4 regions of the Pseudoalteromonas sp. SWXJZ10B genome follow, and region 3 is predicted to be linked to each of the others. Evidence: predicted binding sites of a transcription regulator. Region 3 holds the regulator's gene; each other region holds the start of a gene.

Region 1 (8,400 bases), on a different contig from region 3:
AGCTCCTTACTTCAGTACTAAAGTTTATAACCAAATCTCACGACTATTTAAAATAGTCCGTAAGCTTGAGTTTCTTCACTTTCAGATTCTTCTAGTTGTGTTGGTTTAAATATTACGCTTGGATCAATTAATACACTGTGCTTTTGTGTAAGCTTGATTAATCCTCGCATCATATTTTTAGTTTGTGGGTCTAGATCAAAACCAACCTCAGTGAGCTTATCTAGTGGTTTAATGTCTTCTTTTTTATAGTCGATATTATCTTCGACTTTATCTACCAATAACCCTACGTGTGGGTTTAAGCCGTCTTTAGTGGTAAAAACAATAATAGGTTTATAGTCTAAGGTTATTTGCTCTTTAGCTGATTCGAATAAACGCTCTAGCTGAATTAGGTTACTACGCTTAATTTTTTCGAGCAGAGCTGATACTTGTTTATAATCGCTTTGATTATGAGCTGATATAGCTTCTTTTACCGTTTCTAGCAATGATTGGAAAGGTTCGTTAAGTCGAGACATTGTTAGTTTTAAGTCTTCATTATCGGTGTTGAACTCTTTGTAAAACAGAACAAAATCTTGTAGTTCTGCATCATTGCTTGAAATAGAAGCCGAGCTATTTAGCAAGTTACTTTGAAGGGTATTGAACCAGTTTAATAGTTTTTCTTGCCATGTTCTTAGTTGTTTTAGTACATGCGCATTACTTTGTTCGGTTGAGATATTATTTAAAATAATACCTAAATCAAACACAGGCGTTGGTATATCCATATAATCTTTAACACCAATAAAGCTTTTATTATTGTTGGGTAAAGTTGTTAGATTATTGTCAAAGCGCTCTGTTAATAAAATATCGAGTATTTTAAGTGAAATTGTTTTGCAGCCCACTTTAAAGTTTATTAATTCCATGCCTTTATCTTAATTTACCTGTTAATGCTTTAAGGATAGAACAAATTAAATAAATAGCTTAAAGATGGATAAGATTTAATAGAGATAGGTAACTAGGAGTTATTAGATGGCACTAGTGAGGTTTTTTATGGCACGTTTAAATTGATTCTCAAGCTGCTTTTTTCCTAATAAACCTAAGTGTTGAATCACTTTTTCATTACATTCATTTTGCAGCACTAACTTTATTAAAAGTTGTTTATCAGACTCTGTTAATTGAGACATACAAGAAGGAGACTGATTCACTACCTGCCAGAGAGTCGCAGAGATATTAAATTGAGTGAAGTTACTGTTTACGAGTAAGGCTAATCGTTCGCGAGTCTCGGGGCTTACTAACTCATCGCTAAATCCTTCAATTAAAATACTTACAAGTTGCCAATCTAGTGTTTTAAAATGTGTTAAAAGAGCATAAAAAAAGTCGTTTTTAAACTGCTTTTTCAAAGGTTGGATAATTGCACTTTTATTGCTTAAGCATTTAACCACAAGCGCTGAATGTTCAGCTGTGCTTTTATCGCGTTGATAACCCAGTTTTACGGTATCAAACCCTTGTTTTTGCCAAAAGTTAAGTAGCTGCGCTGTTGCGCCAAAGCTTGCACCAAACCAACTACATTGGCTTTTTACTTGCGACTCGCAATAGCTAAGTAGCTTTTTACCAAAACCCATATTGTGAGAACTCGGATCAATCGCTATTCGTACAACGCGAGCGCTCAACTGTGTTAAGTAGTCATTATTAAAACTAAGTTGTGAGAGGGTTTGAGCCATTAAATGACCCTGTGGGCGGCGCTCTCCGCTTATAACCTGTAGAGCAAGTTCTTCACTTAAACCACCTTCTATTGCGATTAAACATACACCAACTAATCGATTGTTAATTTTGCTGATGAATATTCGTTGCGATGGTGCGTCTAGTAGTTGGCGTAAATCGTTTACACTACTTTGATAGTGAGCCAATGCAAGCAGGGCAATAACTTGTTGCAGTAAAGGCTCATTGTTTACAAGGGATTGCTGAGTTATTTCGCTGTGAACTGGCTGCTCTAATTGCTCACTACTTAACTCTTTATATTGTGCATCGAGTGCAAGCAAGGTGCGAATGTGCTTCTCGAGGGGATCGTGTTTAGCAAAACGCAGTGGCTCATCAAGCGTTACAACTTTAGAGGCTTTATAGTGCGCTTTTATATAGTTACTAAAGCGAATGGTATAACCCCTACCATTGCCCTCATACCCAACCAGTGTACTTGCAAAGACTATACGAGGGTAATGAGCTAGCATTTTTAGCAATAACGGTACAGGGATCGCGGCAGCTTCATCAATGAGTAATAAATCGCACTCAGGTAATGCATTTAATAACGCGTCAGGTGCAACGTAGTGCAAGTTGGCGAGCTGTTTATGTTGAGCGTTGTATTGCAGGTCTAACTCGTTGGCTAAATGTTTAAAGCTACTATGGGTCGCTTTAAACTGAGTGCTGCAAATAATTACTTTTTTATCAGTCAATTTTGCGGCAGCTAAGCCAAGTGCTGCCGACTTGCCTCTACCTCTATCAGCATTAATGAGTAAAGGTCTGTTGGCACGGCCATTAGCTACTTTTACTATTTGTTCCACGCAGTTTTGCTGTGGTAGATAGTCAATTTTATTATCCATAACAGAGCTGACGAGATTACTAATACAGCCATTTTTTTCACTAAAATGAAAAGCGGGTAATTGCTTAATAATAGCCGCGAAACGTTGATTAAATAAACTGTATTCAATACTCTGACCGTGTGATTGCACTGTACTTAATGAGGGGTCTTGCCAAGAGGCTAAATCATTTAATTCGGGCAGTAATAAAAACAGTATACCGCCTGCTTTAACGGTGCCGGTAAGTGCTGCAAGTTTATCAGGGTGTAAACCACTAAAACCATCGTAAACAGCATGAGCAAATTCTTGCCCTAAAATTTGGTGAGTGCGAGTAGGCCAGTACGAATTTTTAATCGCGCACTGCTTTGATACAACAAGTGTATTGTTTTCATCTATTAATGAGTTAAGTAATTCATAACACCAAGCAGGGCTGCCCGTAATCAACACTAGCTGACGATGATACGCGCCAGCTAGTTGTTGTTCTAACTCATTTAGGTGAGCTTTATACAGCTTGTAATCGTGCATAGGCCGTTACTAACCATTTACTGCCAAGGTCGTCAAAGTTAACTTGTACGCGAGATTGCGCGCCACTGCCTTCGTAATTAAGTACGGTACCAACACCAAACTTAGCATGCAAAACTCGTTGCCCTAAGTTAAAGCCACTGTCTTCAAATGCGGCATGGCTAACTGATGCGCTAAAACGCCCGGCGGCAGGCGGGCGAGAAACCTGTGTTTTAATACGAATTTCTTCAACGCAGTCCTCAGGTATTTCGCGTAAAAAGCGTGATGGGCTATGGTATTTTTCTTGCCCGTATAAACGGCGACTCTCAGCATGGCTAATGTATAACTTATCCATTGCTCGTGTCATGCCTACATAACAAAGGCGGCGCTCTTCTTCCAAACGACCAGACTCTTCGTTACTTTGCTGAGAAGGGAACATGCCTTCTTCTACGCCCACCATAAACACTAACGGAAACTCTAAGCCTTTAGCTGAGTGAAGCGTCATCATTTGAACGGCGTCTTCGTGCTCTTCTGCTTGTCCTTCACCTGACTCAAGTGACGTATGTGCTAAAAAGCCTTGTAAAGGCGAGCTGTATTCTTCGTCTTCAGGAAGTTCGTACTGGTCACATGCGCTAATTAGCTCTTCTAAGTTTTCTACGCGAGCACGGCCTTTTTCACCTTTTTCAGCTTGGTACATTGCCATCAAGCCTGAGGTTTGAATTGTGTACTTGGCTTGCTCATGCAAAGTTAGATCGCTAATTTTATCTTCTATTTGTTCGACTAGTTCTACAAACTTACTTACTGCACCAGAGGCACGGCCAGATAAATGCTGTTGCTCTACAATTGCTTTTGCTGCATACCAAAGCGGTAATGACTCTGCTCGTGCACAGTCGCGTATGTGGCTCAATGTTTTGTCGCCAATACCGCGCGCTGGCGTATTAATTACGCGCTCAAAAGCGGCATCATCTTGACGATTACCCACTAGGCGTAAGTACGACAACGCATCTTTAATTTCTTGTCGTTCGAAGAATCGCATACCACCATAAATACGGTATTTTAAGCCTTCTTGCAGCATGGCCTCCTCAAGTACACGAGATTGCGCGTTACTACGGTATAAAATTGCGGCATCTTGTAGGGCATTACCTGCATTTAACCAGCTTCGTAGTTTGCTACTTACAAAGCGTGCTTCGTCTAACTCATTAAATGCTGCATAAATAGAGATTGGCTCGCCGTCGTTACCGTCGGTCCACAAGCTTTTACCCATACGTTCTGAGTTATTTTGAATTAATGCGTTAGACGCTTTCAAAATAGTCGCTGTTGAGCGGTAGTTTTGTTCAAGACGAATGGTTTCTGCGCTAAAGTCAGTTAAAAAACGTTTAATGTTTTCGATTTTAGCACCACGCCAACCATAAATGCTTTGGTCATCGTCGCCTACAATCATAATGCTGTTAGTATCGCCAGCAAGTAATTTTAACCAAGCATATTGAATGGTATTTGTATCTTGGAACTCGTCTACGAGCATATGCGCAAAGCGTTGCTGATAATGACGCAGTAACGTAGGGTTATTTTTTAACACTTCGTAGCTGCGTAGTAATATTTCAGCAAAATCAACTAGGCCCGCTCTATCACAGGCCTCTTGATAGGCGGCATAAACACGCAGCATCATTTGCTCATTAATATCGTATGCTTGAATATCTTTAGGGCGAAGTGCTTCATCTTTTTTGGCGCTTATGTACCAGCCAAATTGCTTAGCGGGCCATTTTTTATCATCAATATTCATCGATTTTAATAAGCGCTTGATCATCCGAAGCTGATCGTCAGAGTCTAAAATTTGAAAGGCTTCTGGTAAATTAGCTTCACGGTGATGAGCACGTAAAATACGATGCGATAAACCATGGAAAGTACCAATCCACATACCACCTACAGGCGCTTTTAGTGTTTCTTCAACGCGGCCACGCATTTCTTTAGCGGCTTTATTAGTAAATGTAACTGCAAAAATACTGTAAGCGGAGGCTTGCTCAACTTGCATAAGCCACGCAATACGATGAACTAACACTCGTGTTTTACCAGACCCAGCACCTGCTAATACCAGCATGTTTTGTAGTGGGGCTGCAACGGCATCGCGTTGTTTGTCATTTAAGCCATCGAGTAATTGTGAAACGTCCATCGTTACGCCTTTTTAATCAATATTGTGGGCAGTATAACAGGTGTTTTTGTTAGGCTAAATAAAATACTGTTTTTATAAACAGCTATTTATAAAATAGTGTTCAAAACGAGTAACTTGCTAATTAATTAAGCGAATAAAAAAGTGTAAACGGATAACAATAATTGCTAATTTGACCTAATTTTAGCAAAATCTACCAACTCTCTAAATCTAGACTAATTTAACTATTTGATTTGTAAGCTTTAATAAATTGGCATAGAGTGTGTAGGTAAATAATTATAAAATCAAATAAATACAGAGGTTAGTATGGCAGATCAAGGTTCTGGCGGTAACGTAATTGCAGCATTATGTAATATATTTTTTCCTGGTTTAGGGCAGTTAGTGCAAGGGCGTATTTTAGCGGCTATATTTTTTGCACTCGCTATTATAATAAGTTACGCACTAATTTATGTGCTTGTAGGCTTTGTACTTGTGCCTATTATTTACTTATGGTCGATCATTGACGCAGCGCGTTATAGATCGCGAAGTTAACGGTTTTAAAGTTGAGTAAAATAGCGCCCATGTGGCGCTATTTTACTTTATATGTCCTGTGGTTTACGGGCGTTTACGTATATAATTACGCAATTAAAGATTTACAGGCAAACCCTATGGAATATCAATTTATTCGCGACCCTATTAGTGGGCTACGTATTAAAATAAGCAGTGAACACGCTATTATTGGTCGCTGGCTAAACGAAGAAATAGGCAAAGACAAAGTAGCCATGGTGCAAGCGCTTATTGCATCGGTAAGTTCAAGCTATGAGCCGCTAACGCTAAAAGGCCAAGAAATAGATTTAATATTAACGAAAGACGAAGCATTATTTGAAGCCCATGCACTTCATCAAGACAGCGAAGACCTAATAGCGTATCAAGATGACGATTTAGCGCTTGAAGAAAATGGTTTAAGTAGTGGTTGTGGCTTTGAAGATTTCATTGATTTAATTGATTCATGGCATGAGTTTACGACGTCACGATAAACATAACTAGCACACTAATAAAAATATACAGCAATGCACAATCAGCATTTTATCTGTATTATTACACCAACGAAAATTACGCCAACCAAAACGACAGGAATTGATATGTCTGCCAATTTAAACAAGCTAGTAGTGATGCTAGAAATGCAAAACGCCATGAATACTAAAGTACATGAGCAATGGTTTACTCAAGGGTTTGAATGGTACCGCGCTATTTGGGTTGAGTGTGCTGAAATGCTAGATCATCATGGTTGGAAATGGTGGAAAAAACAAACACCAGATACTGAACAAGTTATTTTAGAGTTGGTTGATATTTTTCATTTTGGTCTATCGCTTAGAATTGACGGCGAAACTAGCTACGAAGACTTAGCAAAGCAACTTGAAACTGAGCTTAGTAATGCTCAACAAGCTGATGACTTTAAACAAACACTAGAGATATTAGCGGCGTCTGCTGTTGCTGATAAAACGTTTAATGCAGGTGCTTTTGCCGGCTGTATGGCGCAAATAGGTATGGATATTGATGATTTATATCGCGGCTACGTAGGTAAAAATACGTTAAACTTTTTCCGCCAAGATCACGGTTACAAAGATGGTAGCTATATTAAAGAATGGAATGGGCAAGAAGATAACGAGCATTTAGTTGAAGTAGTTAAAAGCCTTGATACAGAACATGCAGATTTTGCAAAGTTAGTATATCAAGGGCTAGAAGCGCGTTACCCAAAAATTTAAGTCACGTAAGTTGAGTTAGATAATCTTACGATAGTCGGTAACACTTAGGTAATCGGCTATTTCGTTATGTGGTTGTTGGCTATCTGGGTTAGCAACTGCAAGTAAGTGCTCAATGCCGTATTCTCGTGCGGCATTCAAAACCGGCACACTGTCATCTACAAACAAAGTGCGCTGCTTATTAAACCCTAAGTCTTTTTGTACTTGGTGCCACAAACTTTGTTGCTCTTTACTTACTCCATATTCATGAGTAGACACTACGCCATCTAGGTAGTTATCAATCGCTGTATGCTCAAATTTAAGCATGACACTCTCAGGGTGGGCGTTGGTAAGTAAAATTAACTCTTTGCCTGCTTTTTTAAGCTCAGTTAAAAAATGAGGTACGTCTTCGCGCATTTTAATTAAATGCTGAGACTCTCGTTTAAGCTCCATTATAGGCAAGCTTAATTGCTGCTCCCAATAATCTAAACAATACCACTGTATTTGACCGCTCACAGCTTGATAGCGTTTTAAAATATCTGCTTTAGCTGCATCTAGGCTAATGCCCCTTGCTAATGCGTGTTGCGCAGGAATAACGTTAAGCCAAAAATGACTGTCGTAATGTAAATCGAGTAATGTTCCATCCATGTCGAGCAAAACGGTATCGATTTTTGACCAATTTAACATAGGAATTTCAACTTATAAGGTTTATTATTGAACTAACTGCCATGATAGCAAATTAACGCCAATGACACAGAAAAAGCACCCAACACCACCACAAATCCTCAGTAACAATGTTGTCGCTAAAAGCCGCCTGTTTACTGTGGAGTCTTTAGAGCTAAAGTTTTCTAATAACGAAGAGCGTCAGTATGAGCGAATTCGCGGCGGTGGCCGGGGAGCAGTGATGATTGTTCCGTTAAGTGCAGACAACGAATTACTACTTGTACGTGAATACTGTGCGGGCACAAACGATTACCAGTTAGGTTTTCCTAAAGGCTTAATCGATCCGGGCGAAACGCCAGAGCAAGCTGCTAACAGAGAGCTTAAAGAAGAAATTGGCTTTGGTGCTGAGTATTTTAAACCATTAAGAACAGTAACAATGGCGCCGAGTTACTTTAATGCCACTATGCATATTTTATTTGCTAAGCAATTATACCCACAAACCCTTATTGGCGACGAACCAGAGCCGCTTGTTGTTGTTAAGTGGCCATTAACTCAGTGGCAGTCATTATTAGACCAAGAAGATTTTACCGAAGCACGCAGTGTTGCAGCTTTGCTATTATTAGATAAGTATTTAGCGTCTGGAGCTGCCGATGAATAAATTAATCGAACCGTGTATTGAATTAGCTGAGCGTGCTGGCGATGCAATTATGGCCATTTATAAAAAAGGCGATATTGGCCAACAAGAGAAATCAGATAATACGCCTGTTACCAAAGCTGACTTAGCAGCAAATGACGTACTGGTTGCTGG
Region 2 (8,400 bases), on a different contig from region 3:
TACTACTTACGCTTAGCCTTTTTGTAAGCATCTGTGCGTTTGCAGAGCAAGATCGCTATCAATTTGATAACAACAAACAAGCAATATTGTTTGAAGAGCTAACTAAAGAGCTGCGCTGTCCTAAGTGTCAAAATCAAAACATTGCGGACTCTGACGCTGTGGTTGCTAAAGACTTGCGCGATAAAGTACTCGTATTGGTTAAAGAAGGTAAGAGCAAAGACGAAGTGATTGATTACATGATTGACCGCTTTGGCTATTTTGTTCATTACGACCCACCAGTTACACCAGCGACTTTAGTACTTTGGGTATTACCTGTATTAATTGTCATAGTCGGCTTTGGTTTTATTGTTATTCGCCAGCGAAAAGCATCAGTAAAACAAACGTGGAGCAGTGACGACGAAATGTTGTTAGCTAAGCTAATTGAACAAAATAAACGTCAGGAGCAAAGTTAAATGATTTTAATGTGGGCGTGTTTTGCTTTACTCACACTGGTTGCTCTTGGGTTTGTGATGTTGCCTTTTTTAAAAAAAGAGCGCGTTCAAACAATTACTCATAACGCCAATGCTGAGTTAATTAGCATTTATGAGCAGCGTTTAGTTGATTTACAAACCGATTTAGACAATCAGCGTATTGATACCGTAAATCATGCAGAATCAATTATTGAATTAAAACGCCGTTTATTGAATGAGTTATCACCAGAAAAATCACTAAACAGCAAAGGTAATAATCGTATTTTTGCTTTAACTGGTGGCGCATTTGTTCTTGCTCTAACAGGTGTTTTTTATGGTTTAACGGGTAGTCAGCAGCAAATTTCGGCTTGGCATGATGCAATGGATAATTTAGCTGATTACGGCGAGCGTGCTGTAATGCAAAAAGGTGAGCCGCTTAGCCAAAATGAGCTGCAGGCTTTTGCATTGGCACTTCGTACAAAGCTTAGCCGCTCAGGTGATGATGAAGTTGCTTGGATGCTACTTGGACGAGTTGCTATGTCGCTTAATGAATTTGACATGGCGCAGCAGTCATTTGATAAAGCACTTCGTATGAATCCTGATAATATGCAGGTACTTATTAGTTATAGCCAAGTTTTATTACTAGAAGGTAGCGAAGCTAATATGACTCGTGCGGCAGGTATGCTCTCAAAAGTACTAAAAGTTGAGCCTACCAATTTAGATGCAATTTCGTTATTAGCACTCATTGCTTATGAACGTAAAGATTGGCCTCAAGCCAAAGCTGCATTTGAAGTTTTACTTGCGAGTATGGAAAAAAATGATTCTCGTTATAGCATGATCTCTGAGCGTATCGCTGATATAGAGAAGCAAATGCAAACGGAAGGCTCTGTTATGCCAGTTACTACAACGGGTGCTATTGCAGTTACAGTCGACATTGCAAAAGAGCTTATAGATAAACAGCCAAAAGACGGTATCTTGTTTATATTTGCAAAAGCAGCAAGTGGTTCGCCAATGCCATTAGCTGCTGTTAAACTCGCTAATTATTCATTTCCAATTACAGTTGAGTTGAGTGATAGTAGTGCAATGGTTGCAGGGCTTAACTTATCTAGTGCAGAAAATATTATTATTTCGGCGCGTATTTCTATAGATGACTCGGTTATGCCAAGTTCTGGTGAGCTAGAAGGTCATTCAGAGTCGTTAAAGCGTGAAAGTGTAAGTGACTACCAACTTCAAATTGATACATTAATACCTTAAGGACGTTAGATGTTAAAACACAGTTTTACTTTTTTATGTTTATTGATACTAGCCGGGTGTGCTCAAGTACCACAAAGCAAAGTAGATGACAGAGATCCGCTGCAAAGTATTAATCGTCCGTTATACGACTTTAATATGGATGTACTGGATGCTTATTTATTGCGCCCAGTTGCTGTAGGTTATGTTGAAGTAACGCCTGTACCGGTAAGAAACGGTATTGTTAATTTTACAGGTAATATTACAGCACCTGTCGATATGATTAATGCGGGTTTGCAAGGTAAACCGGGTAATGCAAGTGTGAGCTTAGCGCGTTTTTTAGTTAACTCTACGGTTGGTATTTTTGGTATTTTTGATGTAGCCAGTTCACTTGGTCTTGAAATTGTAGATGAAGACTTTGGACAAACGTTAGGTGTATGGGGCGTGGGTGATGGTGCTTATTTAATGCTACCTGGCATGGGTCCTACAACAGCACGTAACCTGACCGGTGATGTAGTCGACAACTTTGTATTACCTGAAGTTGCGCTAACGACTCCACAAACTATTCTAGTGTTTGTTTTAAAAGCAGTTGAGGCGCGTGCATCATTAATCCCACAAGAAGGGTTATTAAATGATTCACTTGATCCGTACTTATTTGTAAAAGATATTTACTTCCAGCGTCAGATTTATGAGCTGTACGATGGCAACCCACCAATAAAAGAAGAGCCAGCTGATTTTGATGAAGACTTTTTAGAAAGTTTATAATTGAAAAGCCACTCATAAAAACGCCAGCTAAATGCTGGCGTTTTTATTTGCTGTTTATATATTTAACCTGAACTCTGGATAATAAATCTATCTCGAGCAGTTATTTTCAGCGCTAACTACGTTGAATTTACTTGCAATAGGCTAACTATTGACGCGTAAGTTCGCCTTGTTTTCACTGAAAATCTCTGGCTAGAGAAAAATAAATTTAAATATCATTATGATTTAATATATTAGTAAATATCTTAACCAGAGTTCAGGTAGTTTATTTTTCGTTCACTACTAACTGCATTTGTTCATTAACCCAAGCTAGCGCTTCATGATAAGCATCGGGAACTTTTTCACCTAGATTTAGCTCTTTCGTTAGCTCGTTTGCAGCTGACCAGTTTGCTTGTTCGTAGTATTTAACTAAGTTTAAATATTTTGCTAGCAAGCCTTCATCGTTTAATAGCGCTGCTTTTATATCATTAGAAAGTGGAAGCTTTTTCATTACGCTTTCCATACTCTCATCTAAAATAGCATCCATTAGCGACATCATACCGGTTAAAAATGCCATGCCGGTATCTTTAAACTGCCCATGGGATATAGCGAGCAATTCAGCAAATCGAGCGCGCGTAAGCGATAGCCTAATTAGCTCTACAGGTTTGTCTGCTGATACTTGTGCTGCAAACAGTAGTGACAATAGCTTTTTAATTTCATTGGCGCCAAGCACTATAAGAGCTTGCTTAATGGTACTTATTTCTGCGCGTCTTGCAAATGCGGCAGAATTTGAATACCTAAGTAATTTATAAGATAGGTTTACATCACGTTCAAACACATCAGTGATTTTCTTAAGATCCATATCAACACTTGATGTTTCGTAAAGTAATTCAGCTAATGCCATTTCTGAAGGTGGTAGAGCCTTACTTTGTACCATTTCAGGTTTTGAGAAGAAAAATCCTTGGAAATAATCAAACCCAAGCTCTAAAGCTTGTTGGTAAATTTCATAGGTTTCTACTTTTTCGGCAAGTAACTTAATATGTGAGTGCGGTTTTAAATCGTTTAGAACCGTTTTTATTGTATCTATATCGGATGCTAAAAAGTCTATTTTAATAATATCAATAAATGGGTAAAAATGACGCCATACAGGTTGATGAATATAGTCATCAAGAGCAATAGTGTAACCTTTATCTTTTAAATCTTTAACGATAGCTAATAAACGCTTACCAGGCTGGATAGTTTCAAGTATTTCTACAACTATAGTGTCTTTACCTAGTAGTGTAGGGTAACCCTTTGATAGTGTTTCTAGGGTGAAGTTTATATAGGCAGGTTTATTGTCAGTTAAATCTTCTAAACCAAAATTAAACTGGCTACCCTCTATAAGTCGTGTTGTTGCTTCGTCACCATCTATATCGGGAAATACGTTATCAACGCCATCACGAAATAAAAGCTCATAACCGATAAGTTTTTTATCTCTATCTAAAATCGGTTGACGTGCAGCGTAAAAATACATAAACAGTTCCGTAAGAGTGATGTAATTGGGTATTGTAATAATATATGGCAAAAGATTCAAAATAGCATTACGTATATTTGCATGATTAATAAATTATCATTATAAATTAAGGTGTTTCTTCTATTTAATTCATTATATTTTACCAATTCGCTTTAAAATTATTCAACATGAGTATTTTTGTATCAGCTGGAAGCAACAAGTTGGAGATTTTATTGTTAGGCATGATATAGTCAGCGAGAATGGTTTTTATCCTAATAGTGTCTTTATTATAATATTTTAAGAGTCAATATTCGGATCAAGAGCCTGTTATTAATAATTATGCGGAGGCTAATTTGGAAACAGGAATGATTATTTCACTAGCATTATATTTTGTTGTAATGTTAGGTATCGGACTATATGCATATAAGCAATCTACTGGCGATGTATCAGGTTACATGTTAGGTGGACGAAATCTATCACCAAGTGTTGCTGCACTATCTGCAGGTGCATCTGACATGAGTGGCTGGATTTTAATGGGCCTACCTGGTGCGATGTTTGTTACTGGTTTTAGTAGTACATGGATAGCAATTGGTTTGGTGATTGGTGCTTGGTTAAATTATCTGTTAGTTGCACCTAGATTACGTGTGTACACTGAAAAAGCAAATGACTCTATAACAATCCCAGATTACTTCTCAAATCGCTTCAATGATAAGTCAAACTTATTACGTGTTGTATCAGCTGTTGTGATTATAGTCTTCTTTACTCTTTACACGTCATCTGGTGTTGTAGCCGGCGGAAAATTGTTTGAAAGCTCATTTGGTTTAAGTTATGAAGTGGGTTTATACATTACAACGGGTGTCGTTGTTTTATACACTTTGTTTGGTGGTTTTTTAGCGGTTAGCTTAACTGATTTCGTGCAAGGTTGTATTATGTTCATCGCACTGATTCTAGTGCCTACTGTTGCATACTCTTTACTTGAACAACCTCTAGAATCTACTTTACATAGTGTAAATCCAGATATGCTTAACTGGATTGGAGCAGGCTCTGCATTGGGTATTATTTCTGCAATGGCATGGGGTTTAGGTTATTTTGGTCAACCACATATCATCGTTCGTTTTATGTCGGTACGTAGTGTTAAGGATATGCCTAAAGCTCGCCGTATTGGTATGACATGGATGATTGTTGCTGCCCTTGGTGCTGTTGGTACTGGTATATTTGGTGCTGCTTATACTTATGAAAATAATATTGTAGTTGAAGATCCTGAAACGATTTTCCTAATTCTTTCTGAGTTATTGTTCCACCCACTTATTGCTGGCTTTTTACTAGCTGCAATTTTGGCTGCTATCATGAGTACTATCTCATCGCAATTGCTAGTAAGCTCAAGTTCATTGACTGAAGATTTATATAAAACATTTTTACGTAAAGATGCTAGCGACTTTGAATTAGTTACTGTTGGTCGAATTAGCGTTGCCGTAGTGGCTATGTTTGCTATTTACTTAGCTTACGACAGAGATAGCTCTATTTTAGACCTAGTAAGTAATGCATGGGCAGGCTTTGGTGCTGCTTTCGGTCCATTGGTACTGTTCAGCCTTTACTGGAAACGTATGAATTTTGCCGGTGCGTTATCGGGTATGTTAGTAGGTGCGTTTACAGTGCTTGTTTGGGTTTATGGTCCGTTTACTATTAATGGTGAAAGCTTAAGTAGCTTTATGTACGAAATAGTACCTGGCTTTATTTTATCTAGTATCGCAATTGTTGTTGTTAGCTTAGCTACAAAAGAGCCAGAGCAAAACATTACCGCTTTATTTGATGAAGTAGAAAAAGAGCTTTAAATAGCAATTACTACTCATTTTTGAATGAGTAGTAATTAATACCAATCCGCAATAATACTTAATCATTTTGCGGGGCTAATGTGTCGCTACTGGCGTTAAAAAATTATCATTTAGAACAACTAAATATCGAATTTTTTGCCTAGCTATCAACACGTTTTTTTACCCTCAAAATAGATCACTTAATTAAGTGAATTGGTATAATAAAAAAGGGAGCAACTTAGTTGCTCCCTTTTTTATTTAGTTTGTCCCGTCCGAGGAAAGGGCAATCTACGAATTAACTTGCTTTTTTATCGTTGCTATCTTCAATTGATGCAACATTATCTGACTTTTTACTTTTTGTTGGCGCTTTGGCAACAACGGGATCTTTGCCGCCCTTTAATATAGTCATAAAGTCATCTTTGCTTTTCGCTATTTCTAAAGCAAGTGATTCAATTTGTTGCTCACTAAGCGGTACGTCTACCTTTTCTAGCATTAGCTCAAGTGATTCTGCTATATCGAGCATCTTGTCATAAGCATCAGCTTCTTTTTTGGTAGTAAACGTCATACGCTCGACTCCGTTTCGTTCTACAACATATTTAACAACAACAGCCATGATTTCTCCTGCAAAATTGCTTGGCACCGTGGTTTGTAAAAACCATTAGATTACTGTTTTTATGTACAGTAATGGTTTGTAAGTAAATTTGCAAGCGTGAAGTATTAATTTTTAGGTGTCTTAAATTTGACAAAAAACGGTAACTTTACTTTAGTTAAGCAATCACTTGTTGTACCAGCTGCATTTTCAGGATTTCGGATCATAGTGATAATGCGCTTAGGTACACTTTAAGTGATGAACTTTACAGTTCCTTATTTATTGATTTCCTGAGCAATACTCAAAATTAAGAAAAGAAGAATAAGGGCAAGTTTAATGAAAACGTTAAAAAATTTACTCATCATAAGCTTATTATGCTTACTACCTGCAACTACCGTATATGCACAACTATCGGAAGTAACCAAGCAAATGCCTCAAGTTGAGACAATTAGTATAAATAATGCTGATGCAGATATGCTTGCTAAGCTACCGGGTATAGGTAAGAAAAAAGCGCAGGCAATTGTGGATTATCGTGAAGAAAACGGTGAATTTAAAAGCGTCAGTGATTTATCGCAAGTTAAAGGAATTGGTAAAAAACTATTAGCTAAATTAGAGGGGAAAATTTCACTTTAAAGCTATTAAGTAATAATCAGGGCGCTATGCGCCCTGATTAAATTGTTTTAATGCATCGCTTAAGTGCTTTTTAGCAAAGTTAATTTCAATAGGTGTTGTTAATAGCGGATAGCAAAGCCCACCAAGTATCAAAAACGGGATTAATATCCAACCTTTAAATACCGTGAATATTAAAAATAGTGGACTTAGTAATATTAATTTAATAATACGTAGTAACACTTTATCAGTTGGCGATAACATACTTAACGAAAGTGCTATTACGTCCTGGCGCTTGCGCACTTTTAAGTATTTAAGATCATCTAATTGGCTTGAAAAAAAGGTAAACATATTAAATCGATTTTTTTGTTATTAAGCGGCTAATCACTAAAGCAAACAAAGTGATTGAGAATAGCGCAAATATAATTTCCATCCAAGCAGGCATGCTCAAACCAATAAACTGCCAATCTATATTTCCACAATCCCCGGTCGCCTGAAAAAAGCTAGGTATCCATTCGTGTAACGGCATAAACGATGGGAAGTTTGGTTCAAACTCACAGCTAAATGCAAAAGGGTCTGTGGTGGTTTGCATATCAATATGCTCGCGAGCTATAAGGTATCCCCAAACACTCGATACACCCCAAATTACATACGCTAATATACGAACTGCTTTGCTCTGTGGTTTAGTCGAACCTACAATGCCTGCACCTAATAAACCCAGTACAGCGGTACGTTGATATATGCACATTATGCAAGGCGCCAATCCCATTTGGTATTGAAAGAAAAGGGCGGTCACTTCAAGTAAAAAAACGATAGCTGTAAATAAAAGCCACGGGGTACGTTGGGTGGGTAATTGCGCAAGCCAGTTCATAAAAATTCCGCGTTTAAATAAGATGTTAGATTATGACCTAGGATAATGTATGCGGCAACAAAAAGGAAAAAAAAGCTACCGAAGTCGCTTTTTATAAGATGAAATTATTGACTACTCAATACAGCCTCAGCAGAGGTTACATGGCGCTCTACTTAGTTCCCATTGATACATAAGCTAAGTTATATCGCTTACTTATACAACATTGGTGCATTGCCTAATCACTTCTTTAAAGTTGCTGTTAGAACGCTCTGTTGCATAGGTGTTCCTTTTTAATTTACTTATGTGTATTAAGTTGATTCAGCTAAGTATGGTGTAAATAAAAATACCAATAATTACAATGTACCTACAATGAATATTGCTCTGTATATTTATACATTGTAGCGATATTAGAAAAACCTAAATTTTATTATTTATTAATCTTTAATTTCTACTCATTTGCTTATTAATATATCTGACTTTACTTGTTAGTTATGCTTCGTCTGGTACAATCAGTCAGTTATTCGTGTAAAACGATGAGTGTTGATTAATTCGAGTGGGAACTGGATGAGAATTTTTAAAGCGAAAAGCCCAGCAGGATTTGCTGAAGAATATATAGTTGAATCTATTTG
Region 3 (8,400 bases):
TGCTTATATGGCTATTAAATTGCATGTAACCCACGCTTGAACCATTTGCGGTTGTAATCGTTTTAACATTTTGAACAGGTGTTTGTTCAATATTACCAGCGGTTACATTAAATGTTTTTTCGGCGCCATCGTTACTGCGTACAACAATAGTATGTGAGTCGCCGTTAGTAGGACTAAATAAACCTTCGTTAAGCGTATCTACACCCGACTCTGTATTGGTATTAATGCTAACACCGTCAACTGAAAGTACAGTATCACCACGTTGAAAGCCTATTTGGCTTGCAGGTGAATCATCTTCAAGATAAGCGACGCGTAAAATACGGTCGGCTGTATCGCCAATAAACGCCCAATTTATACCGTAACCAGAAGTAACGCCCGATTGCGCTTCTTGAAAGTAATCTTCAGTAGGTTCTGAAAAATGAAAGTTATCTTTTTTTGCCCCTGAGTCGGTAAGCTGCTCTGTTTTTAATTGAGCGAAGTAATCGGCTACTGTTGTAAAGCTTTCAGGGTCGTTATCGGCAATCTCATCATACCAAAGGTAGGTTTCGTCGCTCCAAGAGCGAAGCCAGAGCTTTTCATAAAGGGCAGAACCCGCTTGATCTGGGTAGGGGTTGTTGTTATTAAAGGGATCGTTACCCGTACGAGGGGTTTCGCAAAAGTTTTTTAAATCGTTAGAGGGCTCAAATACCGCCGCTGTCCATGTTGGGCTGCTACTAACAGGTGTTGTAACTACAGGAGCAGAGTCGATACCGCCTCCGCCGCCACAACCCGTTAAAGCAAAGCCCGAAAGTGCTGCAAAAATGGCAAGCGAGGTTTTATTATTTTTAAACATAGTTAAGGACTTTCTGTAAATAAGTTGTTTAAAATATTACAACACTCGCTCGTTTATTCAACATTTATAACTTTGATTTATGTAAATGAGTGTTAAAGCTTAGAGCTTGCTCGCACTACTTGTATCTGCAAATGCTTGCTTTTTCCACGCATTAAATAACTTTTGCTGTTTATCAGAGATTTTTAAACCGTATGTTTTCTGCATGTAAGCGTAAGTGTCGGCTATACGTTTACGTGCATAGACAGGCGGTTCAACTACACGTTGCTTAAAGTTTACTTTTACTTCGCAGCGACCATACTGTGTGGCGTTTTCGCTAAGCATGCCAAAACGATAATTAGAGCGATCGGCATTAATTTCGCCAATAGCTGGCGCTAAGTTATTTATATCAGCTTCCATTTTTCTAAATTTAGCACTTACTTTACGGCAGTTTTTACGTCCGCCATCTTGCCAACATTGTAGCTGATGACCAAATTCCCACGCCGGAACAATATGTTCCCACTCAATGCGTAGTGCTCGCACATTTACTTTGCCTGAGCGGGTAAGTGTATTTCGAGGAATGTAACCACAGTTAGAAGGATCAGGAACGAGTTTTTTGCCTTCTTTTTTAATATCACAACCGCAGTAAATACTTTTGGCGTTGTCAGGGAGGGTTTTAATTAAATGTCTTTTAGCTGTTGAAAAACGGGTAAATTGTTCGGCTGATACCGAAACGCACACACAACAAGCCAGTAAGGCCAGAATAAATCGAGTCATATCCATCACAAATGTGAACTACAGGAACAGGCAGTTTAAAGCCTTGAAGATAAAAGATAAAGTTAACTTAAGGCCTGCACTTATATTACTAAAAAGTGTCCGATTAATTTTTTATTCAAAGTTATTTTCACTATTCATTTATTTCTTACTATTTATCGTATTTTAACCACACAAGATTATACGTTAAGGAGTATGCTTAAAGCTTACTCAATATGGGGATTTGGATTGCAAATGAAATTTGTTGATTATTATGCAGTGCTTGGAATATCGCCTGATGCAGACGATAAAGCGGTTAAAGTAGCTTATAAAAAGTTAGCCAGAAAATATCACCCAGATGTAAGCAAAGAGCCTCAAGCAGAAGATAAGTTTAAAGAAATAGCAGAAGCTTACGAAGTCATTCATAACAAAGAAGAACGCACTAAATACGACGAGTTACGTCGTCATCAACAAAATCGTGCTCGTCAACAGCAAGGTAATTATGGTGGTAACAATGCCTCATCGCAAAGTAATTATCAGCAAAGCGATCCTCAAACCGATCAAGAGTTTTCTGATTTTGTTAATTCAATGTTTGGCGGCGCCGGTGGATTCAATCGTTCCGGGCAGAGCAGAAGTAACGCCGCTCGCGCGCAAAAAGGACAAGATGTGGAAATAGAGTTCCCGATTTTTCTTGAAGAGACTTTAGTTGATACCGTTAAGCCTGTTGAGTTTATGTTACCGCAGCGAGATAGTAGTGGTCGTGTCTCTGAAATTAAAAAATCACTTAAAGTGAAAATTCCCGCAGGCTCAGTAAATGGCGAACGAATTCGACTAAAAGGGCAAGGCGGATTAGGGTCAGCGAACGGGCAAAATGGCGACTTGTACTTACAAATTAGTTTAGTGCCCCACCCATTATTTGATGTTGAAGGTCATAACCTAAATATAGTCGTCCCTCTTGCACCATGGGAAGCGGCTCTTGGTACAAAAATAAATTTACCTACGTTGGCAGGCAAAATCCAATTAACTATTCCATCTAATAGTCAGTCTGGCCAACGCTTGCGTATTAAAGGCAAGGGATTAATGAGTAAAAAAGCCAAAGGTGATTTATTTGCTGTGCTTAAAATTGTTAATCCAACATCTGTTGATGATACCAGTAAAAAACTGTGGGAAGAATTAGCCGAAAAAGCTCACTTTGATCCCCGTAATAACTGGAGCAAGCCATAATGCAAATTATCGTGACACAAAAAGATGATTTACTTACTAGCAAAGAGCTATGTTTGAGTAGTGATATTAGCGAAGCAATTTTATATGAGCTAGTTGAGCACAATATTGCGGTTCCAATTGAGGGGAAGCATGTTACGCAGTGGCAATTTACGGTATCTGCAGTGACCTTAGTTAAAAAAGCGGCCCGTATTCAACATGACTTTTCGTTAGATTGGTCGGCAATAGCTTTAGTTTTACAATTGCTGGATGAGCGTGATGAGTTGATTTTCGAAAACGAAATGTTAAAGCGACATTTGAGTCGATTTAAACACTTGGAATAAAATCTGCCCTTGGGTACTTCCTAGGGCTTATTTACTCTTTGGTGAGAGTGCGCTAGTTCTTAAAAATCAATATGACTACTTTGATTTATTCTTACTTTTAATTCGGATAAATCGTTTTAGTCGTATGTTTTGCATAAGTAGTAATATTCCACTTAGGCAAAAAAGTACGCTGGTTGCTGCAAAACTAATAAGCAGCGGATTATTAAAATCCTCTCGCTCATCGTAATCCATAATATGTAACATCCAAAAAAAGTCGAAAATTCGCCATAGTGTGCTGCGAACGGTGACAACTCTGCCGTTATTTTCTGACAAGTACAGTGTTGTGTTAAATGTGTCGTCAAATTGTACCTGCCAAACATTGGTTTTATATCCAACTTCTCGCATACCTTGCTTTAGCAGTACAGCGCTTGTCACTTGAGCATCAATAAGTAGGTGTGCTTTAGCATTTGCGGTAATTTGTATTTTAGTTGGCGGCTCAAAAGGCCGGCCTGTTATACCGTTAAAGCTTTGCTGTTCATCTTTATTTATTACTGTAATTATAGGTGTGGTTAAAAAGTTCTCAAAAATTATTTGTGTTGGATTAACCACCTGAGATGCAATATCGTTAAGGGAGGCAACATAATCAGCCTGCGTAAATGGGTTATTAAGAGTACGTGTTGCAAGATGCTCCCCATGAACTTTATCAAGAGGAATAGCGCTCATGACTAAACCGCCTAATAGCCAAGCTAAAATTTGTAATGTGAGCAAATAACCGAGCCATTTATGTAACTTGCGAGCATACTTAAATATTTTTTTATTCATGTTTTAGTCTTATTATTTTTAGAGGCTAGTTTATTACATTAATGGGATTAGTTACTGCGACATTTTGTCGCAGTTTAAACTATAGCTTACTGTAATCATTTAAAAATAAAAAAGATTACACTTAAATTGCTAACATGACTTATTTGTTTAATTGAGCTGAGTGTTTGATATCCAGCTAGCTTTAAACGCTAAAAAATACTTAAAAGCTGCGAAATATCTATATAAAGTGGTTAATAGAGCATAGTTGATTTGGTATAACGGTAAAACTGCGTTAAAGTTTGCAATGAAATTATTAGAGGATAAATACGAAACGATGTCGGAAATTCAATTTTTAAATGTAGATCTTGAGCTTGAATCAAAGCAAGATATTAGTTTGCTAGTGGCAGACTTGAAAAAAGTCGCGACGATTTTACATTATGACAAAGACGAATACCGTCAATTAGCGCGTATTGAAGCAACAGGTGTAGTAAACACGCCTGACAAAGCAATAAACCATATATGTGAGCTTATTGAATCGTGTTCGCGTAACGCGCTAAAGCAATGGTTAAGCTGTTCACGTAGAACGTTTGATATTGGTTTTGAATCAGGCACTTCCCCTAAGTGCTTTAATCAAGCCTTAGATGCAGATACATTACTACGTATATCTGCGATTGGTGCGGGTATGGAAATTACAATTTACCCAATCGAAAAGTAACTATCTTCGCTCTACGACTGCTGCGGTCATTTTTGATACGCAGCACAGCTCATTGCGGCTATTTGTAATTTTTATTTCCCACACTGAACTACGTTTGCCAATATGAAACGCTCTTGCCGTTGCTGTTAAAGTGCCGTTGCGAGATGCTTTTAAATGACTTGCGCTAATTTCCTGCCCCACGCAGTAAAATTTTGTAAAATCGACAACAAAGTTAGCTGCATAGCTGGCAACTGTTTCGGCAAGTACAACGTTAGCACCGCCGTGAACCATTCCCATTGGGTTATGATGCTCAGGAATTGCCGGCATAGTGGCTACTAAGTAATCATCACCAATTTCAGTGACTTCTATTCCCATGGTTTTCATTAATGTTCCTTGGCCATCAATGCCTTGTTCTAACTGCTTGCACAGCTCTAAAGTGATGGGCTGGTACCAAATACTCATAATGACTCCTTTGCTTTTTTAATCATTTATAAACCTAGCGTTAGTTATATCCCTAAAATGTACACAAGTGAAATTACTTTGGCTATTTTAAGGCTTAATTTAAATTTGCGATTTTTATTTAACTGTATATACTCACAGTTAAATGTACTGTATGGAAAACCAGTTGTATGCGACCATTAACGAACCGCCAAGCTCAAATACTCGAACTAATTAAAGTTTTTATTAAAGACACTGGTATGCCTCCTACACGTGCTGAAATAGCGCAAACATTAGGTTTTAAAAGTGCCAATGCTGCTGAAGAACATTTAAAAGCACTTGCTAAAAAAGGCGCAATTAAAATGAAACCAGGTGCAAGCCGTGGTATTCAGTTAATTGAAGAAGAAGAGCCAGAACAATTAGGTTTACCGCTTATAGGGCGTGTTGCTGCTGGTTCACCTATTTTGGCGCAAGAGCACGTTGAAAGTCACTGCAAAATCGATCCATTAATGTTTAAACCGGCTGCAGATTTTTTACTACGCGTTAACGGTATGAGCATGAAAGATATTGGTATTATGGATGGTGATTTACTTGCTGTACATCGTACTCAAACCGCTGAAAACGGGCAAGTTGTTGTTGCCCGCCTAGACGAAGACGTAACTGTAAAACGTCTTGAGAAAGCGGGTCGTAAAGTATTACTTCATGCTGAAAACGACGATTTTGAATCTATTGAAGTAGATCTTGAGAATGAGTCTTTTAATATTGAAGGCTTAGCCGTTGGCGTTATAAGAAACGCTGATTGGATGTGACTTTAAAAATAGCTTTTAAACAAGCAGTTTTATAAATGCGTACTAATTAGTACGCATTTTCTGTTTTAAATTCGCACTAAAAATAGGGCATAAATAGCTCACTGACAATTTAAGCTGTAAACTTTTTTGCACTTATATTTTCCCCCTCCGAATGCGTTAAACCCCTTTGTTTTGCTCATCTTTTGAACTTCCTGTTACCTAGTTGGTTACTGATTTTTTATTAATTACTCAATATCACCTGATTGTTTTTTATACTAAAACTTGCTTGTTGTTCATTTTTTAGCTAATTATTAATGTGCTGAGCTAATAATAACTCACAGCTTTTTAGTTTTGAGAACACACAATATACACAAACCCGTTGTTGGCGCAGCAAAACCAATCAATATTAAATGAGATTGACTAAAAAAATAAAAATAACGAATTGGCGTTTAAGCCGTATGCCTCTTCGCTTTGCATTCGCAATAGCATCAAAGGAGCCGTCACATGGGTAAACTGACCTCTACCTTGTGGCTTATATTATGTGTTTTTTCGCACCCAGTTTTGGCTAACAGCCAATACAATATGCGCAAAGGCGTAACCGATATAAGCAATAATGTATATCAGCTGCACATGACCATATTTATAATATGTTGTGTGATTGGGGTGATAGTGTTCGCAATTATGTTTTGGGCACTTATTCATCACCGTAAATCTAAAGGGGCTGTACCTGCCCAATTTCACGAAAGCACTAAAGTAGAAATACTTTGGACTGCAATCCCGTTTGTTATTTTAATTGCTATGGCAGTACCAGCCACTAAAACCCTAATTGCAATGGAAGATGCCAGCAAAGCTGATCTCACTATTAAAATTACAGGCTCGCAATGGAAATGGCATTATGAATATATGGGTGAAGATGTAGAGTTCTACTCTATTTTATCTACCCCGCAAGATGAAATAGCGAATCTTGCAGATAAAAATCCTAACTACTTACTTGAGGTTGATAAACCTCTCGTACTGCCAATAAATCAAAAAGTACGATTTTTAATGACTTCTGACGATGTTATTCACTCTTGGTGGGTACCTGATTTTGCAGTTAAAAAAGATGCGAATCCCGGCTTTATAAACGAAACATGGACGAACATAAACGAAGAAGGTACTTACCGAGGCCAATGTGCTGAGTTGTGTGGTAAAGATCATGGCTTTATGCCCGTTGTGGTGGTCGCTAAATCTGAGGCTGATTTTAAAACGTGGCTTGCAGATGCAAAGCAAGCTAAACAAAAAGCAGCATTAGCAGATGCCGCATTACTTGATAAAACCCTCCCAAAAGAAGAATTAATGACTTTAGGCGAACAAGTATATATGGCCAATTGTGCTGCATGTCATCAGCCTACTGGCATGGGGTTACCGGGTGTATTTCCTGCACTTAAAGGCAGCCCTATAGTGCTTGGCGATATAAAAGATCACATTGATGTAGTTATCCATGGGCGACCCGGTACGGCAATGCAAGCATTTGCCAAACAGTTATCTATAAAGCAATTAGCAGCGGTTATTACTTATAAACGTAATGCGTGGGGTAATGATACGGGTGATGTTATTCAACCGAGTCAAATACAGGCAGCACTTGATGCCAAAGTGGAGGCGAACTAATGAGTAGCATAGTAGAACAATCTAACGCCAATGAAGCTCATCATGCTCATCACCCAGCTAAAGGTTTTAAACGCTGGCTTTACACAACTAATCATAAAGATATAGGTAGTTTATATTTAATTTTTTCGCTGACCATGTTCTTAATTGGTGGTGGAATGGCCATGGTGATCAGAGCTGAATTATTTCAACCAGGTTTACAGTTGGTCGATCCTCACTTTTTTAATCAAATGACCACAGTGCATGGTTTAATTATGGTGTTTGGTGCGGTTATGCCGGCCTTTACAGGCCTTGCTAACTGGATGATACCACTCATGATTGGCGCGCCAGATATGGCATTGCCAAGAATGAATAACTGGAGCTTTTGGATTTTACCGTTTGCGTTTTTAATCCTATTGGCATCGTTATTTATGCCTGGTGGGGGTCCTGCATTTGGTTGGACTTTTTATGCACCACTGTCTACAACATACAGTAATGATAATACTGCATTGTTTGTATTTGCCGTACATATTATGGGGATTAGTTCAATAATGGGCGCAATCAATGTGATTGTAACCATAGTGAACTTACGTGCCCCAGGCATGACATGGATGAAGTTGCCCTTATTTGTATGGACGTGGTTAATTACTGCCTTTTTATTAATAGCGGTAATGCCAGTGCTTGCAGGAGCTGTCACTATGGTACTTACCGATAAGTATTTTGCGACCAGCTTTTTTGATGCCGCAGGCGGTGGCGACCCGGTGATGTTCCAACACATTTTTTGGTTTTTTGGTCATCCCGAAGTATACATAATGATTCTTCCTGCCTTTGGCATTATATCTACAATAGTACCTACCTTTTCTCGTAAAAAACTTTTTGGCTATGCCTCAATGGTATACGCCACATCCTCCATAGCACTATTGAGCTTTATTGTATGGGCTCATCATATGTTTACCACTGGGATGCCGGTCG
Region 4 (8,400 bases), on a different contig from region 3:
CACGTAAACCGTCATTAGCACCTAGCTCAATAAGTACATGAGTGGGTTCGTATTGCTCAAGCAATGCATCTAAACGACGTAGGGCGCCTCCAGATGTTTCGCCACTAATACTGGCGTTGATAAGTTCTATGTCGGTTTGTTCGTCATCGTATTTATCTTGTAACAATTTTACCCAGCCTTCTTCTTGTTGAAGTCCGTAGGCTGCACTTAAACTGTCACCGAGTATTAAAATCGTGTTGTTGGCTGCTGCACTCAGCGGATTGATAACTAAAAATAAAATGAATACTAAACGAAGGATTGAATGAGTCATATGTCAGCGCTTTCTCAATTAAATATAATTCAAGTTAATGGTTTGTCTAAAGTAGTCTCTACCTTTGAAGGTGAGCTACCCATCCTCAGCGACATCAGCTTTAATGTCAAGCATGGCGAGTCTGTTGCTATTGTTGGCACGTCGGGCTCTGGTAAATCAACGTTACTCAGTTTATTAGCAGGGCTTGATACAGCAAGCAGCGGTGAAATATTTTTAGATGGCGAGCCATTACACAATTTAGATGAAGAAGAGCGTGCTGCACTGCGCGCGGCTAAAATTGGATTTGTGTTCCAGTCATTTATGTTAGTACAAAGCTTAACGGCACTTGAAAACGTTATGTTACCTGCAGAGCTTGCTGGCGAAAGTGATGCGAAAGAGCAAGCAATTGCTTTGCTTGAAAAAGTAGGTTTGAGCCATCGAATTGATCATTACCCGTCGCAACTCTCTGGCGGTGAGCAACAACGTGTTGCTATTGCGCGAGCATTTATTGGTACACCTAAAATACTGTTTGCTGATGAGCCTTCGGCTAACTTAGACAGCAAAAACGGTAAAATGATTGAATCCTTATTATTTGATTTAAACACTCAACATGGCACTACGCTTATTTTAGTTACTCACGATGAAGGGCTTGCACAAAAATGTGAGCATATTATTCAAATAGAAGCGGGTTTACTGGTAAAAAGCGAAGTAGAGGACGTTGCCGATGTGGGTTAAGTTAGCGCTTAAGTTATTTTCGCGAGAATTTCGCCGTGGTGAGTTAACCGTTATAAGCGCGGCTATCGCACTTGCTGTGTTAACCGTGCTTACACTGTCGATGGTTACTGAGCGAATAGGGCAAAGTATTGCACAAAAAAGCAGTGCTTTTATTGCTGCAGATCGCGTTCTTGCCAGTGATCATGTGCTTGATACGGCCTTTATTACTCAAGCACAAAGCCAAAATTTAAAAACGGCACAAATGGTGTATTTCGACACTATGTTATTTGCCAATGACGAAATGCAGTTTAGCTCAGTAAAAGCAGCGTCTAATGCGTATCCGCTCAAAGGGCAGTTAAAAGTTAAAGATACCCTAACGGGTGAGACTAAAGTTGCCAGTAGCGGTCCAGCGCCTGGTAATGTGTGGCTAAGTGAGTCGGTATTTTACAGTTTAAATATTGATATAGGTGCGCAAGTAGAACTTGGCGCTGCATTATTTAATGTTTCAAAGGTTATTGTAGAAGAGCCCGATGCGCCATTTAATGTATTTTCAAGCAGTCGTCGTGTGCTTATTAATATTGACGATGTGGCAAAAACTGAAGTTGTGCAACCGGGTAGCCGGGTTTATTACCGCCAACTTTATGCTGGTAGTGAGGCTGACATAAATAGCTTTTATGAGTGGCTTAAACCACAAATAAAAGAAAACCAGCAATGGTACGGCGTTAAAGACCGCCAATCACCTATTTCAAACAGCTTAAACCGCGCAGAGAGCTTTTTATTACTTGCCGGCCTATTAGGTATTATTTTAGCCGCAGTGGCTATAGCCGTTTCAGCAAAACGTTATTGTGAACGCCAATACGATCCAGTAGCGATGATGAAAACGCTAGGCGGTAGCCGCTCAATGATCCGCAAAATATACATGCTTCATTTATTGCTTGTATGTGCAATGGCGGTAAGTATTGGGCTGTTAATTGGTTATGGCTTGCAAGAAATAGCAACAAGTTACTTATCAAAAAGTATGGGCACAGAGCTACCTTTAGGTGGCTTTAAACCTTGGCTGGTGGCTATAAGCACTGGCGTAATTTGTGCTGTTATGTTTTCTATTAAACCGTTGTTTGATTTATTTGATATTCCACCGCTTAGAGTGCTACGTCGCAACTTAGGCGACAAGTTAGCAGTAAGCCGTGTGCATTTAGGCATGAGTGCGCTAACCGTGTTTTTATTAATGTGGTTATTTAGTAACAACATAAAAATAACGCTTATTTTGTTTGCCTCAACACTTGCGCTAATTGGTGTGTTGTTTTTAGTATCTAAATTAATATTTGGTGGCGGCCGAAAGCTTGGCTTAAAACCGGGTAATAGTTGGTCGCTTGCAATTGCGTCTATTCAAAAACGTGCAAACGTAAATGCAGTGCAGTTAATTAGCTTTTCGTTAGCGATTAAATTACTGCTGTTTTTAGTGGTACTTAAAAACGATATGATATCTGATTGGCAGTCGCAACTACCAAACGATGCGCCTAATGCATTTTTAGTTAATATAACGCAAAATGAGCTTGGGCCAATTAATGAATATTTGGCACAAAAAGATATTCAGGTATCGGAGTTTTATCCAACTATTCGTGGGCGCGTAAATGCGGTAAACGGCGAGTTGGTTGCGCGTTCTGTATCGCTGCAAGACAACGAGAAAAAAGACGAAGAAGCACGTGCAGGTATTGGCCGTGAGCTAAACCTTACATGGCTTAAAGATGTACCAGATCAAAACGAAGTAACACAAGGCGCGTGGTTTGGTGAAAATGCAACAGCCGAAGCCTCAGTAGAGGAGTCGATGCTTGAGCGTTTAGATGTTGAGATAGGCGATACGCTTACATTTTTAATTGGTTCGCAGTCGTTCGACGCTAAAATCACCAGTGTGCGCAAAGTTAATTGGGCCACGCTTAAACCTAACTTTTTTATTATTTTAAGCCCAGATGTACTTGCAGATTTTCCGGCAACGTATATTTCGTCGGTACGTATAAACCCAGAACAAAAGCGTGATTTTAGCCAGTTATTGCGTACTTACCCTACTATTACAGCGATTGATATTGATAACTTTGTTAAGCAAATACAAACAACTATTTCGCAAGTATCACTCGCCATTGGCTTTGTACTTGCAATTGTTGTGCTGTGTGGTGCGCTTGTACTTATATCGCAAGTGCAAGCTAGTTTAGGTGAGCGTATGCAAGAAATTGTAATACTGCGAACACTTGGCGCTAAAAGCCGATTAATTAAAAACGCGACCTTGTACGAGTTTTTATTACTCGGCGGTTTAGCTGGCTTAGTTGCTGCATTTTTTAGTGATATAGCGCTTTTAATTGTGCAGCAACAAATGTTTGATTTAGCAGGTAAGTTACATCCGCATATATGGATTATTGGTCCGGTAGCTGGCGGTGTATTTGTGGCTGGTTTAGGCTATTTAATGATTGCCCGAACACTTAAACAAAATACCCAAGGATTAGTGCGTGCCCTAGGGTAAGCTTAAACTAACATGCTCCTTCAAATGCCCACCTAACACGTGGGCATTTTTGTTTTTCTTTGTACTGGTAATTTATACAGTGCTCTGGCATTATTAGCGTAATTTAAAAATAATAACAATGGAGTGCTGTTTGGCCATTATTTTAGGGATCGATCCTGGTTCACGTTTGACCGGATATGGCGTTGTTGCCCACCAAGGTTCTAAATTTACATACTTAGGCAGTGGTTGTATTAAGTTAGCCGATCATCCTTTTCCGGTTAGGCTTAAAATGATCTATCAAGGCATTACACAGCTTATTGAGCAGTTTTCGCCAGAAACCTTTGCCATTGAAAAAGTATTTATGGCGCATAACCCCGATTCTGCTTTAAAGCTTGGCCAAGCTAGAGGCGCTGCTATTGTTGGCGCTGCAATGGCCGACTTGCCCGTATTTGAATATTCAGCTAGGCAAATTAAGCAAGCAGTAGTAGGTAACGGTGGCGCTGATAAAACTCAAGTGCAACACATGGTAAAAAATATTTTAAAACTACCAGGTACGCCACAGGCCGATGCAGCTGATGCACTTGCTATTGCGATTTGCCACGCTCACTCAGAACAAAATTTAATTAAACTAGCGGGTAGCGCAAGCAAAATCGTTAGAGGACGTTTAAGGAAATAACTATGATAGGCCGCTTAAATGGTATTTTAGTCGAAAAACAGCCACCAGAAATATTACTCGAAGTAAGTGGTGTCGGTTACGAAGTACAAATGCCAATGACCTGTTTTTACGATTTACCAAAAATTGGTGAAAACGCGATTGTTTACACCCACTTTGTAGTGCGTGAAGATGCTCAGCTATTATTTGGTTTTAATAATAAAGTAGAACGCGCCTTGTTTAGAGAGCTATTAAAAGCAAATGGCGTTGGGCCAAAACTTGGCTTAGCTATTTTATCGGGCATGTCGGCAAAGCAATTTGTAAGCTGTGTAAATAACGAAGACTCAACGTCGCTTGTTAAATTACCGGGTGTAGGTAAAAAAACAGCAGAGCGTTTAGTACTCGAAATGAAAGACAGATTAAAAGATTGGGGTAATGATTTATTTACGCCATTTAGCGACAGCGCAGTAATAGAGCCAATGAGCGATGCGACAATAGCTAATAACGCAGCCGATGATGCCGTATCGGCACTGCTTGCATTAGGTTATAAATTGCCACAAGCCCAAAAAGCAGTAAAATCGATAAGCAAACCCGATATGTCTACTGAGGTTCTTATTAGAGAATCTTTAAAATCAATGTTGTGAGTAACCCATGATTGAAGCGGATCGCTTAATTGATGCGACTGAAAAAACAAATGAAGACTCTATAGATCGTGCAATAAGGCCTAAACTTTTAGCCGACTACAGAGGCCAGCCTCATGTTAAGCAGCAAATGGAAATTTTTATTGAAGCTGCCCGAACCCGTGGTGAAGCGCTCGATCATTTATTAATATTTGGCCCACCAGGGCTTGGTAAAACCACGCTTGCAAATATCGTTGCTAACGAATTACACGTAAGTATTAAAACAACATCCGGCCCTGTACTTGAAAAAGCAGGCGATTTAGCTGCGTTACTTACTAATTTAGAAGAAGGCGATGTACTGTTTATCGATGAAATACACAGGCTAAGCCCGCAAGTTGAAGAAATACTGTATCCAGCAATGGAAGACTACCAGCTTGATATAATGATTGGTGAAGGCCCAGCTGCGCGTTCTATTAAATTAGACTTACCTGCATTTACGCTTATTGGTGCCACTACGCGAGCAGGCTCACTTACATCGCCACTACGTGACCGTTTTGGTATTGTGCAGCGATTAGAGTTTTATTCTGTAGAAGATTTGTCGCACATAGTAGGGCGCTCTGCACATTATCTTGGTTTAGAAATGTGTGACGACGGCGCAACCGAAATTGCACAACGCTCGCGCGGTACACCACGTATTGCAAACCGTTTATTACGCCGTGTACGCGATTACACACAGGTAAAATCTGACGGTACAGTAAATGCCGAAGTAGCTAAGCAAGCGCTTGATATGATTGACGTAGATAAAAGTGGTTTTGATTATATGGATCGCAAATATTTACTCGCCATAATTGAAAAATTCATGGGCGGCCCAGTAGGACTCGACAATGTAGCTGCAGCTATTGGTGAAGAGCGTGAAACAATAGAAGATGTAATAGAGCCGTTTTTAATTCAGCAAGGATTTATTCAGCGTACTCCGCGTGGTCGAATCGTGTCTGACAGTGCATATCATCACTTTGGTTTACTTCCTAAAAAAGACTAGCCTCATCATATACATTACTTGCTGTGGTTTATTGCGCAGCAGGTAATTGACTTAGTATACCTTTCTTTCAAATATTTATACGGCTGGTATTTTACCCAAAACCTCAGCACACTGTTGCAAATGTTATTTCAAAATACTTATACGCTTCATAGTTAACTGTTAATTCACAGGGCGTTAAGACTCGCGAAGCTATCCTGCGTACCATTCAAACTAGTAACCGAATTACTTATTGTAAAATAGGTAGGGCAATTATTAGTTTATAAATAATACCAATCTGCTTATATATGGGGTCTACTTAACGTTAAGAAAATTACGCTAGAACTAGGCAAAAGTTTTTGTATCTAGTTGTTCTAAATAAAAAATTTTTAACGACGTTATAGTGCAATTTAATTCGTTAAATTGATCAAAGATTTATGCAGGTTGGTATAAAATATGTAGCGCACCAAATTGCAGGCAAAAAAAAGCCCGCAAAAAATGCGGGCAAACAACAAGTTGAAGGAAGTAATCCAGGGAACTACGTTTTACTGAATTTGGTTTTATCCAGAAAGAGTAAAACAATGTAATACGATAAAATATCCTATTACTAAGAACTTGGCTTAATGAAACTATCTCATTCAGTGCGCTAGTTCGGTATGGGAGAATAATACGTAAGATCACCTTTTTATTCAAACTAGAAAATTTGTATTTTCAGATTAGAAAAACTAATTCGGTGAATTTTATTGTTGTTTGAATCTTGCGCGTTAATTAATCGTTAAATTTATAAGTTAATGAAATTTATGGCTTAAGTTATTTCTTTTGATGTGGCTCGGTATTAGTTTTACTGTTACGTGAAGGTAAGGCTTATAGGTTTTGAGTGTTTATGCTCTTATTTTGAATAAACGGCGCATTTTATGACGTTTTACTTATATATTTACGCATATTTATAGTTAGCGAGTTTATTTAAAAGATTAAATAAAATACTGAGGCAAAGGGAAATGCCAACTAAAGCTGTTTTTTAACGTTTTTTGTTGCCTATTCATAGCAATACCGTTGTCAGCTTGAAATGGACTAGATACACTAGATGCAACTTTTGACCGTATAAACGGTCATATTTACACAAATTAACCAATTTGCCGTATTTTGAAATTACTTAGGAGTTTAACGTGGGATCAGGGCTTAATTTTTTAGACCTAATTTTAGAAGCAAGCTTGCTTGTTCAGTTAGTGATGTTAGGGCTAGTTGCCATGTCTGTAATGTCGTGGACAATTATATTTCAGCGTAAAAAAGCAATATCAGATGCACTATCAAATGCTAAGAAATTTGAGCAAAAATTTTGGTCTGGTATTGATCTAAGTAAATTGTATAACGAAATATCGTCACGCAGCGGTCAGTCTCAAGGTATTGAAGCCTTATTTACTTCAGGCTTTAAAGAGTTTGCTCGTCATAAAAAGAATACATTTCAAAGTGCGAGTATTGTTATGGAAGGGACGCATCGTTCTATGCGTGTTGCGCTTTCTCGTGAAATTGAAAAAATTGAATCTAGCTTATCGTTTTTAGCAACGGTAGGTTCTATTAGTCCGTACATCGGTTTGTTTGGTACAGTTTGGGGTATTATGAATGCCTTTATTGCACTAGGTGAAGTTAAGCAAGCTACATTACAAATGGTAGCACCCGGTATAGCAGAGGCACTTATTGCGACTGCTATGGGTTTATTCGCGGCAATTCCGGCCGTTATTGCTTATAACCGCTTTTCAAACAGTGTTGAAAAGCTTGAGTCTCACTATATTAACTTTATGGAAGAGTTTGCTAATATTTTACACCGTCAAGCAGCTACACAAATAGAGGCACAAGCGAATGTATCAGCGTAAAAAGCGCCGTCCGGTCGCAGAAATTAATGTAGTACCTTACATTGATGTAATGTTGGTATTACTTATTATATTTATGGCAACAGCACCGCTTATTACACACGGTGTAAAAGTTGATTTACCTAAAATGGAAGAGTCTGATTTAGTTGATACTAAAGATACTCCGCCCATTATTGCTTCAATTGATGCAGAGGGTAAATATTATGTAAGCGTAGGTACTGATCCTGAAGAGCCTATGGAAGCACTTGATGTTGCTGCGGTTATAAAATTACAGTTAATGAAAAACCCTGACGTGCCAGTTATGATTAAAGGCTCGGGTAAGGTGTCGTATCAAGAAGTATTATTACTAATGGATTTTTTGAAAAATGCAGGCGTACCATCAGTAGGATTAATGACTGAATCCTTTGAGGGGAAGTAGCTGTATGAATAGTTCAGTAGTAAAATCGATAGTACTTCATTTAGGAATTGGTGGTTTTTTGTATGCGTCTGCAAACATTCATCCGCCAGCACCTAAAGTAATGGAAGTAACGCTTAATTCGGCTATACCTACGCCAGATAAAGCAGTATCAGCCGTTACAGTTGATCAAAAACAAGTTGAGCAAAAAATTGCTGAACTTCAAAAGAAAGAAAAAGATAAAAAAAGTGCTGAAGACAAACGTATCCGCGATTTAGAACGCAGAGCAGCCAATGCACGTAAGCAACGCGAATCTGAATCTAGGCATATTAAAAAGCTAGAGCAAGAACGTAAAGC

Evidence for each region. The regulator LexA, encoded in region 3, represses DNA repair genes until DNA is damaged. The targets are predictions, from matches to a motif close to TACTGTATNNNNATACAGTA.
Region 1: the regulator LexA is predicted to act here: its motif matches at 5,276-5,295, upstream of uvrD (DNA helicase II).
Region 2: the regulator LexA is predicted to act here: its motif matches at 6,388-6,407, upstream of I6F54_RS11260 (YebG family protein).
Region 4: the regulator LexA is predicted to act here: its motif matches at 3,578-3,597, upstream of ruvC (crossover junction endodeoxyribonuclease RuvC).

Annotation. Positions count from the first base shown of each region.
Region 1 is NZ_JADYXD010000007.1:210,999-219,398, reverse strand. Features, by position in the region: gene I6F54_RS09390 (chemotaxis protein) at 48-896, opposite strand; gene I6F54_RS09385 (GNAT family N-acetyltransferase) at 999-3,068, opposite strand; gene uvrD (DNA helicase II) at 3,046-5,211, opposite strand; gene I6F54_RS09375 (hypothetical protein) at 5,515-5,739, shown strand; gene I6F54_RS09370 (YacL family protein) at 5,856-6,224, shown strand; gene I6F54_RS09365 (dUTP diphosphatase) at 6,330-6,953, shown strand; gene yrfG (GMP/IMP nucleotidase) at 6,969-7,616, opposite strand; gene nudE (ADP compounds hydrolase NudE) at 7,678-8,250, shown strand; gene cysQ (3'(2'),5'-bisphosphate nucleotidase CysQ) at 8,243-8,400, shown strand, end outside.
Region 2 is NZ_JADYXD010000010.1:89,985-98,384, forward strand. Features, by position in the region: gene I6F54_RS11235 (cytochrome c-type biogenesis protein) at 1-452, shown strand, start outside; gene ccmI (c-type cytochrome biogenesis protein CcmI) at 453-1,703, shown strand; gene I6F54_RS11245 (MlaA family lipoprotein) at 1,713-2,444, shown strand; gene I6F54_RS11250 (EAL and HDOD domain-containing protein) at 2,707-3,933, opposite strand; gene putP (sodium/proline symporter PutP) at 4,266-5,744, shown strand; gene I6F54_RS11260 (YebG family protein) at 6,019-6,336, opposite strand; gene I6F54_RS11265 (ComEA family DNA-binding protein) at 6,649-6,945, shown strand; gene I6F54_RS11270 (DUF6170 family protein) at 6,970-7,272, opposite strand; gene dsbB (disulfide bond formation protein DsbB) at 7,274-7,792, opposite strand; gene fadR (fatty acid metabolism transcriptional regulator FadR) at 8,336-8,400, shown strand, end outside.
Region 3 is NZ_JADYXD010000035.1:9,777-18,176, forward strand. Features, by position in the region: gene I6F54_RS19400 (S41 family peptidase) at 1-832, opposite strand, end outside; gene I6F54_RS19405 (endonuclease) at 932-1,585, opposite strand; gene I6F54_RS19410 (DnaJ C-terminal domain-containing protein) at 1,817-2,785, shown strand; gene I6F54_RS19415 (chaperone modulator CbpM) at 2,785-3,105, shown strand; gene I6F54_RS19420 (membrane protein) at 3,181-3,906, opposite strand; gene I6F54_RS19425 (hypothetical protein) at 4,220-4,600, shown strand; gene I6F54_RS19430 (PaaI family thioesterase) at 4,601-5,041, opposite strand; gene lexA (transcriptional repressor LexA) at 5,209-5,826, shown strand; gene coxB (cytochrome c oxidase subunit II) at 6,310-7,452, shown strand; gene ctaD (cytochrome c oxidase subunit I) at 7,452-8,400, shown strand, end outside.
Region 4 is NZ_JADYXD010000011.1:71,573-79,972, reverse strand. Features, by position in the region: gene I6F54_RS11885 (arylesterase) at 1-310, opposite strand, end outside; gene I6F54_RS11880 (ABC transporter ATP-binding protein) at 311-1,024, shown strand; gene I6F54_RS11875 (ABC transporter permease) at 1,014-3,515, shown strand; gene ruvC (crossover junction endodeoxyribonuclease RuvC) at 3,646-4,170, shown strand; gene ruvA (Holliday junction branch migration protein RuvA) at 4,173-4,790, shown strand; gene ruvB (Holliday junction branch migration DNA helicase RuvB) at 4,798-5,805, shown strand; gene tolQ (protein TolQ) at 6,948-7,652, shown strand; gene tolR (protein TolR) at 7,639-8,067, shown strand; gene tolA (cell envelope integrity protein TolA) at 8,072-8,400, shown strand, end outside.